One region of the Aliamphritea spongicola genome, then DNA from elsewhere that is predicted to be linked to it. Evidence: predicted binding sites of a transcription regulator. Region 1 holds the regulator's gene; the other holds the start of a gene.
What was found. The regulator LexA, encoded in region 1, represses DNA repair genes until DNA is damaged. The targets are predictions, from matches to a motif close to TACTGTNTANNTANACAGTA.
Positions count from the first base shown of each region.

Region 1 (6,083 bases):
AGTTCAGTAACCCGTTCCTCACTGCGCATCCACTGGTTAACAGGTATCCCTTTGCTGGCAACCAGATCAGCGATCACCGTACCGAAACTGCCACCACCTAATACTGCAACTGCTTTTTGACTTTGCATAAATACTCTACCTGTCCTGATCAGACGAGGGATCTGACGACTTATCCAGTGAATCCAGTAAACGGTTAATTCCGGCAAACAACAGCTTTACCACCGCGAAAGCAATAACTGCCAGCACCAAAAAGATGAGCAACTGCGAAAGATCGCCCGTACGCTGGTAACCAAATAAAGCGATAACAACAAAAAATATACTGACTGCATAGCCCAGCCACTGGCTGATCCTTGCAGTATTATGCTTGTCTTCAGACATTAGCGACCTATAACGATTGCAATAAATGAGGATCCGGATAGATACATTCCATCTTCACCCCGGCTTCCGCTTCAATATCAGGAATCAGGAAAGCATCATCTTCACTGGCAAAGCTAATTGATGTGCCTGTAGAACCTGCCCGGCCGGTACGGCCAATCCGGTGTACATAGTCATCCGGATCTTCAGGTAATGCATAGTTAATCACGTGGCTGACGCCATCGACATGGATCCCACGGCCGGCAACATCAGTTGCCACCAGAATATTAATCGTACCGTTACGGAACGCCTCAAGGGTTTTAAGACGTTTTTGCTGCGGTATCTCGCCAGAGAGCAAGGCTGCCGACAAACCATCTTTCTGCAGGCGTTCAGCCAGCCGGCGGGTTTCATCACGCCGGTTACCGAAAACAATGACCCGTTCCAGTTGATTGGCCCGCATAAAGTTGCGTAACAGGGTGTATTTTTCCTGACGGGATACCAGGTAAACCTGCTGAGTGACAGAATCCGTACTTCTCTTTTCCGGTTCAATTTCAACCACTTCAGCATCAACTGTCCACTGCTTGGCAAGGTTCATAATGTCGTCAGTAAAGGTTGCACTGTATAACAGGGTCTGTCTGTCACCCTTACGCGGTGTATGACGAATGATTGTCCGGACATCGGGTATAAAGCCCATGCTGAGCATCCGGTCCGCTTCATCCAGAACCATCACTTCCACATCGCCCAGATCCACATCAGAACTGCGCACAAAATCAATCAGACGACCTGGCGTTGCCACCAGAATATCAACCGGACGGGCCGCCAGTTGCTTACGCTGCTTGTCGTAATCCATACCGCCAACCAGTGAAACAACACTCAGATCACAGTACTTGGCTAACTGCTCAGCATCTGAAGCAATCTGCAACGTTAATTCGCGTGTCGGCGCGATGATCAGCGCCCGCGGCACCCCACGGGCACGTTTATGCTCCAGGGGAAAGTCAATCAGGTCAGTAATAATACTGATCAGAAAAGCGGCAGTTTTACCCGTTCCTGTCTGCGCTTTACCAATCATATCTTTGCCAGCCAGAGACTGTTTCAGGGTTGCAGCCTGGATTGCAGAGCAGTATTTAAACTCAAGATCAGCAATGGCATGCATCACATCATCAGGCAAATTAAAGTCGTGAAAACGCTGCTTACCTTCCTGAGGCTCTACCTGAAACTGATCCATAGACCATACAGGCTGAGGCTTTGCTTTTGGCTGGCGAGGCTTGGATTTTGCCTTTGGCTTAGACTTTACTTTAGCTTCTGTCGCTTTTTTCTGGGGCTTAACTGTTGCAGCCTGCGGCTGTGCCTCAGCTGACTCCGGTGACTTATTCACCTTACGAAACAAATTTTTTATCAAGTTAATACCTATATATTCAAATACTCATATCATCCCGTCCGCTTTGCTGCATACTCTTCACTTTCTCTTTTCCACTTAAGAAGCGCATACCTTACAAAACCCGGAACTCATTAAGAGACGATACCCTTCAGCCTTAGCCAACGGTACGTCGGAAAGGCGGCAAAGCATCTAATAACTGCCGCCCATAGCGCCGGCTTATCACACGCCGGTCCAGCAAAACTATTCTGCCGGTATCCTGTTCAGTCCGTAATAACCTACCTGCTGCCTGTGTCAGACGCACAGAAGCCATCGGTACAGACCATTCCATAAAGGCATTGCCGCCTTTATTTTCTATCCATTCGGCCATCGTCGCATCAACCGGGTCATCCGGCACACTGAACGGTAACTTAGTGATAATAACTTCCGTCAGGTACTTCCCCGGGAGATCAACCCCTTCTGTAAAGGACGCTAAGCCGAAAATAATACTGCCTTCACCGTCATCAATACGGCTACGATGACGTTTCAGTATTTCATTTTTACTGTAATCACCCTGTGACAGCACACTATTGTTGAGCTTTTCGTCCAGCGAGGCAAGCACTGTGCGCATTTGCCGCCAGGAAGTAAATAACACCAGAGTAGCAGCTTTACTGTCCAGCTCACTGTTCAGGAAGTCACAGACTGCCTGGGTGTGAGCTTCAGGATCACTGGCTTCAGCATTCATCGCCGGTATATAAAGCTCCGCAGCATTATAATGATCAAACGGACTCAGCAAGCTATGACTCGGTGTATCCGCTGGCAGCCCCAGATCATCAAGCACACGATCGAACCGTCCCAGCGCAGTCAGGGTAGCGGATGTAACCACGGCAGCAAAACAGTTCTGCCATAAATGTTGCTGTAACATATGAGCTGCAGACACCGGGGCACTGTGAAACTCAAAATCATGGCCGATACCAGACTCAACCAGATTGACCCAGCGGGCAGTCGGGCTCTCTTTCAGATCATCAGCCCGGAAGAAGCTCTTCGATAAGCCGGTGATGGACTGAAACCGCGACACCATAAGACCAAGCCTCGGATACCACTGCTCAGCCAGTTGTTTATCAATGTCGCCGACTTCACCATCAAGCGCTTCCCGAAACAGATCCAGTAACATTTCATGGCGGGTTAACAGTCGGGCAGCCAGATACTCAGCATCCTTAAACATCAGCCTTAGCTCTTCAGGGACTTCGCCACCGGCAAACCTGTAACGGTCACGTAAACGACCGTTCTCAGCATTGACCATAAGTGGCTTCACCAACTCATGGATCTGCTCCAGCAGGATTTTTAAATCTTCACCCGGACGTAACGTTTGCTCAACATATTGCGACATCACGCCCGGATGGCCAAGTTGCTCCAGCATCTGAGCATGCTGCTTGGGAAGCGTATTCAGCCACCTTGACGATGACTTGATCCGCAGACTGAACGCAAAGTGATTACTGGCCTTAGGGGCCAGATGGTGTCCCTCATCGAAGATGTATATAGCTTCAGCAGGATCAGGCAGGATAGCTCCGCCCCCCAGTGACAAGTCCGCCAGAACGATATCGTGATTGGCTATCACACACTCAACCTGATCCAGGTCCCGCCGGGCTTTAAAAAAACTGCAGGCACTGAAGTTAGTGCAGCGACGGTTAGTACACTGCAAATGATCGCTGGTTAACGGCCCCCAGCGGGCATCTTCAATTTCTTCAGTGAGATTATCCCGGTCACCGTCCCAACGACCGGATGCATACTCATTCAGCAAATGCTTGTAAAAAGTTTCCGTTTCCGGATCCAGCCGCATAGCCTGTTCATCTTCATACAATGCTATCTGACCGGTTGAGGCACTGGAATCCAGATGCTGCTCAACTTTATTGATACACAGGTAACGCCCCCGCCCTTTGGCAAGGGTAAAACTCATCGGCAGTTCAGTATGCTCAAGTACTTCAGGCAAATCTTTATGTAGCAGCTGTTCCTGAAGCGCCACTGTTGCAGTCGACAGAATGATCTTCTTTTTTAAAGCCTTCGCTACTGGAATCGCTGCCAGCAAGTAACCAATAGTTTTACCTGTACCGGTTCCGGCCTCGACCACACAGACATGATTCTCTCCGAGACGCTGAGCCTTATCATCAACAGGAATATTACCAATGACCTTTGCCACCTCGGCAATCATCCGCTTCTGGCCGGCACGGGCCTTTAACCCCCGGCTGGCTAAAAACTTACTGTAAGCAGTCTGTATCTGTTTTTTGAGATCGTCGGTCAGCACGTCAATCAGTCCGTCTGTATGAATGGCGGCCATTCTATCAATAACACTGGATATATAAACATAAAAAATGTTTACAAAAGCAAAATACTGTATATAGTTACAGATACTGGATAAAAACACAGAGATCATCATGAAACTGACACAACGACAAACCGATGTTCTTGATTGTATAAAACATTACATTGCAACCACCGGCTATCCGCCAACCCGTGCAGACATTGCCCGGGAACTGGGTTTCAAGTCTGCCAATGCTGCAGAGGAACACCTCAAGGCGCTGGCACGTAAAGGTGCAATCGAAATGATACCCGGCACATCACGGGGTATCCGTATACCCGATCTTGAACAGGAAGAAGCAGGCCTGCCTGTAGTCGGACAGGTCGCCGCAGGTAACCCGATTCTGGCCCAGCAACACGTTGAAGACCGCTGCACCATTGCCGCAGATTTCTTCCACCCACCGGCGGATTACCTGCTCCGGGTACGGGGCACCAGTATGAAGGACGTCGGCATTATGGACGGTGACCTGCTGGCCGTACATCAGTGCAAACAGGCCAAAAACGGCGAAATTGTTGTCGCCCGTATTGAAGACGATGTCACCGTTAAACGCTTTAAGAAAGATGGCAATCTGGTTTACCTAATTGCTGAAAACGAAGAATTTGACCCGATTGTGATCAACCTGGAAGAACAGGAATTATCTATTGAAGGCCTTGGCGTAGGCGTGATTAGAAGAGGATAACGACATGATGCAGGCAGAACTGGTAACTCAATCCACTCAGAATGCGAATATTCCCCTGATTCGCCCTTCTGACAGCATGTTAACCGAACAGGCGGCACAGCCAATGCCCGCCCTGGCCGGAAAGATCACTGAAATTGTTATGCATAATAACGACTTTGATCAGTTAACAATGTTACTGCCTTTGCTTGCTCAGTTAAGTCGCGATGATCGCTGGTTTGCCTGGATTGCCCCTCCAAGCAGCCTCCCCAAAGCACTGCTTTCTGCCGCAGGTATTGATCTGAATAAGATCATGCTGTTACAGCCCGATGCCAGCCACACCACTTATGACCTGGCATGTCAGGCACTGCAAGCAGGCACCTGCCATGCAGTCATCACCTGGCCAGGAATGCTCAGCAATGAGCAACTCAACGGTTTGGAAAACGCAGCTGAACACGGTGCCAGCCATGGCATTGTTATCCGGGACCGGATGGCCTCATAAAGCAATTTTTATCCACCATAAAAAAAAGCGCCCTCCGGCGCTTTTTTTATGAATCATTACCGCTCAGTGTAATACAGGTGGCTTTTCATCTTCTGCGTTTTGAAGCTCCTGAGCTTCCGCAGCCTTATTCTGCATTTCTGCTGCCATGTGAATCCCGGCACTCAGCATTACCTTTGCAACATCCAAATGCTGATCCTGCAGGCGCTTCTTCATGTCATCAGAAAAACTGACACGCATTACCGGCACATCGTCAGATTCCATTTCACGCAGCACGATCTCACCGTTTTCGAGCTCAACAATTTCCAGAAACAACTCAGCCATCTATAAAACTCTACAATTAAAAACTAATTACCATTCCTGAGAAACGGCACGTAACCGCTGGATAACCGAAGATAGGGAATCCAGCCAGTTTCTCAAACGGGTCACCCGGTCATCATCAGCTACCATCGTTAAACTAATTTCAGATTGATGGACAACACCGGACTCATGACTATTTTCGTTCAGGGCAGAAAGCTGCGCAAAAGCCCGCAGCATATTCGCCAGCCAGGAAACAGCGTCTTTCTCCAGCATCGCCAGCTCACGCAATTCCGGAGAAACAAAATCAGCAGAACACCCTTCTAACAACGCCACAGCATTACCTGCTTCTGCCGGTAACGGTATGTTCTGTATTTCAATGAGTTCAAGCAAATATGACCTGTAAGCCTGCATCAGATGAAATACAACAGATTCATACTGCGCTTGCTGTGCCGGCTCTGACTCACTGTCAGCCAGTGCCTGATACTGCTGTAACTGCAGCTTCGCAAAATACAGTCGCTGATTTGTCAGACTCAAACCACTCAGAGACATACAGATACCTGCTCAG
Region 1 is NZ_JAFIDL010000001.1:23,330-29,412, reverse strand. It holds gene JYB63_RS00175 (NAD(P)H-dependent glycerol-3-phosphate dehydrogenase) at 1-128, opposite strand, end outside; gene JYB63_RS00170 (hypothetical protein) at 136-378, opposite strand; gene rhlB (ATP-dependent RNA helicase RhlB) at 386-1,579, opposite strand; gene dinG (ATP-dependent DNA helicase DinG) at 1,887-4,043, opposite strand; gene lexA (transcriptional repressor LexA) at 4,141-4,743, shown strand; gene JYB63_RS00150 (cell division inhibitor SulA) at 4,748-5,221, shown strand; gene JYB63_RS00145 (hypothetical protein) at 5,285-5,542, opposite strand; gene JYB63_RS00140 (DUF6586 family protein) at 5,570-6,067, opposite strand.

Region 2 (6,083 bases), 1.3 Mb from region 1:
GTGGCTGTGCTGTTCCAGAAAACTGTTAACTTCTGACTCATGGAACAGACGGCGCAGAAAATATAAGGCAGGCCCACGCAGCGGTGCCGGTTTTGTCATGAAAGCGGGGTATTTATCCTGGATTATCTGTTCAACATTGATCACGGAATCTGAACCTTAATCTGCCCGGGGAAGTGGCAAACAATTTATGAGTGTTTGGTGACAGTTCCCTTGCTGATTAATGACATTCCGGTTAAAACCCCCGGAATTTCAGGGGGTACAGTACCTACTTAGGTGAACAGGGGCTTTACAATTGCCTGTCTTGCCTATAGTTTCAAATTAATTGATGCAGTGCGTCGGACGTCATCTTCATTCATTGGGTATTGCTTGTATTGCCGGGGATCCGGCTGAATCAGACGCCAGCATCCAGACTAAGAGTGTCTGCCGGTTTTAGTGGAATAGTTATCCGGATGTAAAGGACACTCCGAAAAGGACTTATTGTGACCTCTGATCTTATTGATACGGATGCTTCACGGTTATTTCAGCAGTTGATCGATGGAGTGGCGAACCTGTATGACGAAGCCTTTTTTCAGGGGCTGGTTAACGGGTTGGCAAAAATACTGGGTGCGGATCTGGCGATGGTGTCTCTGCTGGATCACGAAAACCCGAATAACGCTACCAGCCTTGCTCTGAGTCTGGACGGCGTGCCTGCCGCGAATATCTACTATCGTCTTGAAAATACCCCCTGTTTTGACCTGAAAGGGCGAAAAATCCTTTATATCCCGGATGGTGCCATGATGCGCTATCCCCAGGCAGATATGCTCAACCGGCTGGAAATGGACGGTTATCTTGGCATTCCTCTTTGTGACCATGAAGACCAGCCGATGGGGAATCTTCTGGTTGCATCCCGCGGGCGGCTTAAAGTGCCGTCCGGGCTGATACGTTTATTACCGGTGCTTATCAACCGGGCAGAGTCTGAGCTTACCCGCCTGGGCCTTTCCAGACGCCTGCGTGACAGCAATGATCAGTTACAGCGTATTCAGAGCCTTGCCAGCCTCGGTAGCTGGACACTGGATGTTCAGAGCCGCCAGTTAAACTGTTCTGCACAGGCCCGAAGCCTGTTCGGGCTGCACTCCCAGCGCAGCGCTTTTTTGAGTGATGTACTGGAAAAGCTGTTTACTGAAGACCGCGAACAGCTGCAGGGCCTGACGGAAAAAGTACTGACCCGTAAGCTGGTGGATACCTGTCTGGTACGGCTGAAACATCCCACCGGTTCAACCCGCTGGCTGCATATTCAGGCAGAGCCGGTGGCAGATCCTTTCAAGGAAGTGACCCTGATCAGAGGGATTGTTCAGGACATGACTGAGCTGATTAACAGTCAGAATCAGGTCATTGATAACGAAATGCGTTTCCGGGCACTGGTGGACGCTTCTCCCTACGGCATTATTGAGATCAACCTTGAAGGTGAAGTGATATTTGCCAACCCGAAGGCGCACCAGATATTTGCTTATCCGCCGGATCAGATGGTGGGCAGGCCGATCAGTGAAACCATGCTGTCAGAAGAACGGGAGTACTACAGCCGCAAACTGGGCCGGATGGTAGATGAGTTTCCTCACCTGGATACCTACAGCCGTAAAGGTATCCGCCAAGACGACAGCATCATTGATATTCAGGTCAATATTAACTACCGGCTGAATGAGCAGGGCAAGACCCGTGGCTTTGTCGGATTCATTTCGGATATTACCAGCCGTAACCGCCGGGAACTGAAGTTACGCCAGCTGTCGACGGTGGTTGAACAGAGCCCGTCTGCCATTCTGATTACCAACCAGCAGGGGGTGATCGAATATGTGAATCCGGCGTTTGAAGCCAGCACCGGTTATAAGAGCAAGGTGGCCATCGGAGAAACACCACGGATTCTGAAATCCGGCAAAATGCCGGAGCATATTTATGAAGGCTTATGGGAGAACCTGCATCAGGGACTGCCGTGGCGTGGGGAGTTACTCAATCACCGGGCCAATAAGGAAGAATTCTGGGCACTGACCAGCATTGCACCGATTACCGGCGATGATCAGCAGATCACCCACTATGTCTGCATTATGGAAGATATCACCCGGCATAAGCAGCAGGAACAGCAACTGGCGTTTCAGGCCAAATATGATGCTGTCACCGGGCTGCCGAACCGGATGGTTGCCATGCAGCGCCTCACTAACAGTATCCGGCTGGCGAAAAAACGTGGCACCCATGTGCTGGTTATATTTATCGATCTGGACCACTTTAAACGCATTAATGACAGCTTTGGTCACAGTACCGGTGACCGTTTCCTGGGCAGCGTGGCTGAACTTCTGAAGGAAGCGGTTCGCAGCGAAGATATCATCGCCCGTTTTGGTGGCGATGAGTTCTTGCTGATCATGGATGATATTGAAGACATTGCGGTGGCAGAGCGGATCATTGAAAAAGTACTCCGGGCTTTTAATGCGCCGGTGTACATTGAAGAGCACGAGTTGTTTGTGACGGCATCCCTGGGGGGGGCTGTGTATCCGCAGGATGGCGACAACGCAGAAACCCTGCTGCGTAACGCCGACGCGGCTATGTATATTGCCAAGTCCAGAGGCCGCAACGATTACCACTTCTTTACGCCGGAAATGAATCAGCATGCCCAACAGCAGATGTTGATGGAGACACATCTACAGCGGGCGCTGGAATTTGAAGAAATGAGCCTGCATTTTCAGCCAATTACCTGCAGCCGGCGCAATGAAGTGGTTGCCTGTGAGGTACTGCTTCGCTGGCACAGCCCGGTGCTGTCGAATGTCAGTCCGGATGATTTTATTCCGCTGGCGGAAGACCTGGGCCTGATCAATGAGCTGGGTGAATGGGTGATTGAGCGGGCACTGGAGCAGTATCTGCTCTGGCGCAGTTCACTACCGGATGACTTCCGTATGTGTATCAATGTGTCTCCCAAGCAGTTCCAGAAGAACGGTTTCGCTGACTGGTTACTGGCGTTACTGGAACAGCATCAGTTATCGCCGCAGGTCCTTGAGCTGGAAATTACCGAGGGCTTGTTGCTGAACCGCTGGTCTGAAGTGGATGAGCAGATACAGAAGATTACCGGGGCAGGTATCCGTTTATCCATTGATGATTTCGGCACCGGTTTTGCGTCGATCAGCTATTTACGCCGCTATTCCTTCAATACCCTGAAAATCGACAAGTCTTTTGTCGCAGCTTCACTGACCGATTCAGCCGATGCGGCGCTGATCCGCTCGGTTATTGCCCTGGCGCAGGGGATGGGATTAACCACCGTGGCAGAAGGGGTTGAGACTCCTGAACAGGCGGAGCTTCTGCAGCAGCTTGGCTGTGACAGAATGCAGGGCTTCCTGTACAGCAAACCGGTCAGCCAGGATCATTTCATGCATTTGGTTCACTCATCTGAAAGTGTACAGCCTGCTTAGTAGCCCGTTTATCTGCCTCTCTGGCCATCCTGTTATTCATTTGATGGATCTTTGCCGGAATTTTTCTGGGGCAACTAGCATTCGTGCTGCAAAATTATTATCCTTAAGTCTAAGCGTAACGGTCTTTCTGACAGAAAGGCTAAAGGGATAAACGCTGTTGGTACTGCATACGCAGTGAAATACCAGGATTTCTAAAGGGATGTAGAACTCATCATGAAAAAATTTAATTCCGCTTTTGCTCGTCGTTTAGTCATTTCTCACCTTGTTAATACCATTGAACGCCCCAGTGTACCTGCGCTGATGCAGGAAACCGGCTGGCCGCGCCGTACCATTCAGGATGTCATTAAGGCGATTCCGGGGCTGGGCATTAAAATTCACTTCAAACAGGATGGCCGCAGAAATAACGATGGCTATTATGTGATTGATAACTGGGGCCCGTTCGATCCGTCCTGGGTGGGTAATCACCTGAAGTCGCTGGAGTCTTCTTTACGGCGTCAGTAAAGGGTTTTAGAACCGCTCAAGACTCAGATAAAATCCCGATGAAAACAGTGCACAGCTAAAACGCTCTGCACTGTTTTTTTATACAGTAAGTTGCATTACACTTAGCCCATCAGTTCTGATTGTGTAACGTAATTTATGTCTGACGAACAAGGGACATCAGGCCCGCAACGAAAAATCATCCACTGTGACTGCGACTGTTTTTTTGCCGCTGTTGAAATGCGCGATGATCCTTCCCTGAGAGATATACCCATTGCCATTGGTGGTTCGTCAGACCGCAGAGGCGTTATCTCCACCTGTAATTATCCGGCCCGTGAGTTCGGCATCCATTCGGCGATGTCGACTGCCAAGGCGCTGATGAAGTGCCCACATTTGCATTTGCTGCCTGGTAATATGGAAAAATACCGTCAGGCATCCCAGCAGATTATGGCCATTTATCAGGATTACACCGACCTGATTGAACCCCTGTCTCTGGATGAAGCCTTTCTGGATGTGACCGGATCAGCCCATTGTGGCGGCAGTGCCACCCGCATTGCTGAAGAAATCCGTGCCCGGGTATTCGCGGAAGTAGGCATCACTATTTCTGCCGGGGTGGCGGGGAATAAGTTTCTGGCTAAGATCGCCAGTGACTGGCGTAAACCGGATGGCCTGTTTGTGGTGCCGCCCCATGAGATGGAGACGTTTATTGAAACCCTGCCGGTGGCCAAGATCTTCGGTGTGGGTAAGGTAACCGCGGCAAAACTTCATGAGATGGGCATTGAGACCTGTGGCCAGCTAAAGCAGTTTTCCCTGGCGCAGCTGGTGGATCGTTTCGGCCGTTTCGGCAAACGGTTATACGAGCTCTCCCGGGGAATCGATGAGCGGCCGGTGAAGGTATCTCGTGAACGTAAGTCGGTGAGTGTTGAGCATACCTATCCGCAGGATCTGCAGGACCTGAATGCCTGTTTACAGCAGTTACCGGTGCTGATGCAGGAATTGCAGCGCCGTTATCATAAACACAAAGATAAACGGGATATTAGCGGGGCAGTTGTGAAGCTGAAATTTCATGACTTTTCGCAAACCACCGTTGAGCAAGCGACACCGACACCCAATCTCGCACTTTACCGGCATTTATGTGAACAGGCCTGGCTACGGGGAGAACGTCCGGTTCGGCTGATCGGTCTGGGGTACCGGCTGGTGGAACATAAGCCCCGGCAGGGGGTACAGCTCAGCCTGTTTGACTGAACAGGCAGGGCTTTGCAACCTGGCAGGGCAATGACGTGCAAGCATATGACACCAGTGAATAATGGTTGTCATATTTTCATGCTTAAATCCTTTGGCTAATTTCAATTGGCGCTGTCCTTGCGGTGTCGCGATGTTATATAATCCTGCGCCTTTCTTGCGTCATTTGTACCCGAACAGCCCGGTTTAGCCGGTTCGCTGTCGCTACAGATGTAATTAATTTTCCCGGAGCACATAAATTCTATGCTGCAATTGTTAGTTAAGCGTTCACAGAGCCTGAAAGCTGATGTTCTTTCCGGCCTTACTGTTGCTCTGGCCCTGGTGCCGGAAGCAGTCGCCTTTGCCTTCGTGGCAGGCGTAGAACCGTTGGTTGGCTTATATGCTGCCTTCATGGTTGGTCTGATTACTGCCACGATTGGTGGCCGTCCGGGCATGATTTCCGGTGCCACAGGGGCACTGGCGGTTGTGATGGTCAGCCTGGTAGCCATGCACGGGGTGGAATATCTGTTTGCCACCGTGGTGCTGATGGGGATATTCCAGATACTCGCTGGGGTATTCCGGCTGGGTAAATTTATCCGCATGGTGCCTTATCCGGTGATGCTCGGTTTCGTGAATGGTCTGGCGATAGTGATCTTCCTGGCGCAGATGAAACAGTTCCAGATGCTGGATGATGACGGCAATCTGGTCTGGCTGCAGGGTGACCAGATGATGATGATGCTGGGGCTGATTGCCCTGACCATGGCGATCATCCACTTCCTGCCGAAGCTGACTAAGGCATTGCCGTCCACACTGGTGGCGATTATCACCGTGACCGCACTGGTAATTGGTCTGGATCTGGATGCCCGTACCGTACAGGACGTACTGGCTGACATGACTGGCGATCCAATGGCGTCTATCGCCGGTGGCCTGCCACAGTTCCATATTCCGATGGTGCCAATC
Region 2 is NZ_JAFIDL010000001.1:1,365,811-1,371,893, reverse strand. It holds gene olsF (bifunctional ornithine lipid synthase OlsF) at 1-144, opposite strand, end outside; gene JYB63_RS06350 (EAL domain-containing protein) at 480-3,425, shown strand; gene JYB63_RS06345 (helix-turn-helix domain-containing protein) at 3,639-3,926, shown strand; gene dinB (DNA polymerase IV) at 4,062-5,147, shown strand; gene JYB63_RS06335 (SulP family inorganic anion transporter) at 5,388-6,083, shown strand, end outside.
Region 2: dinB (DNA polymerase IV) is a predicted target of LexA. The motif match lies at 3,995-4,014, and genes of this name have one in related genera.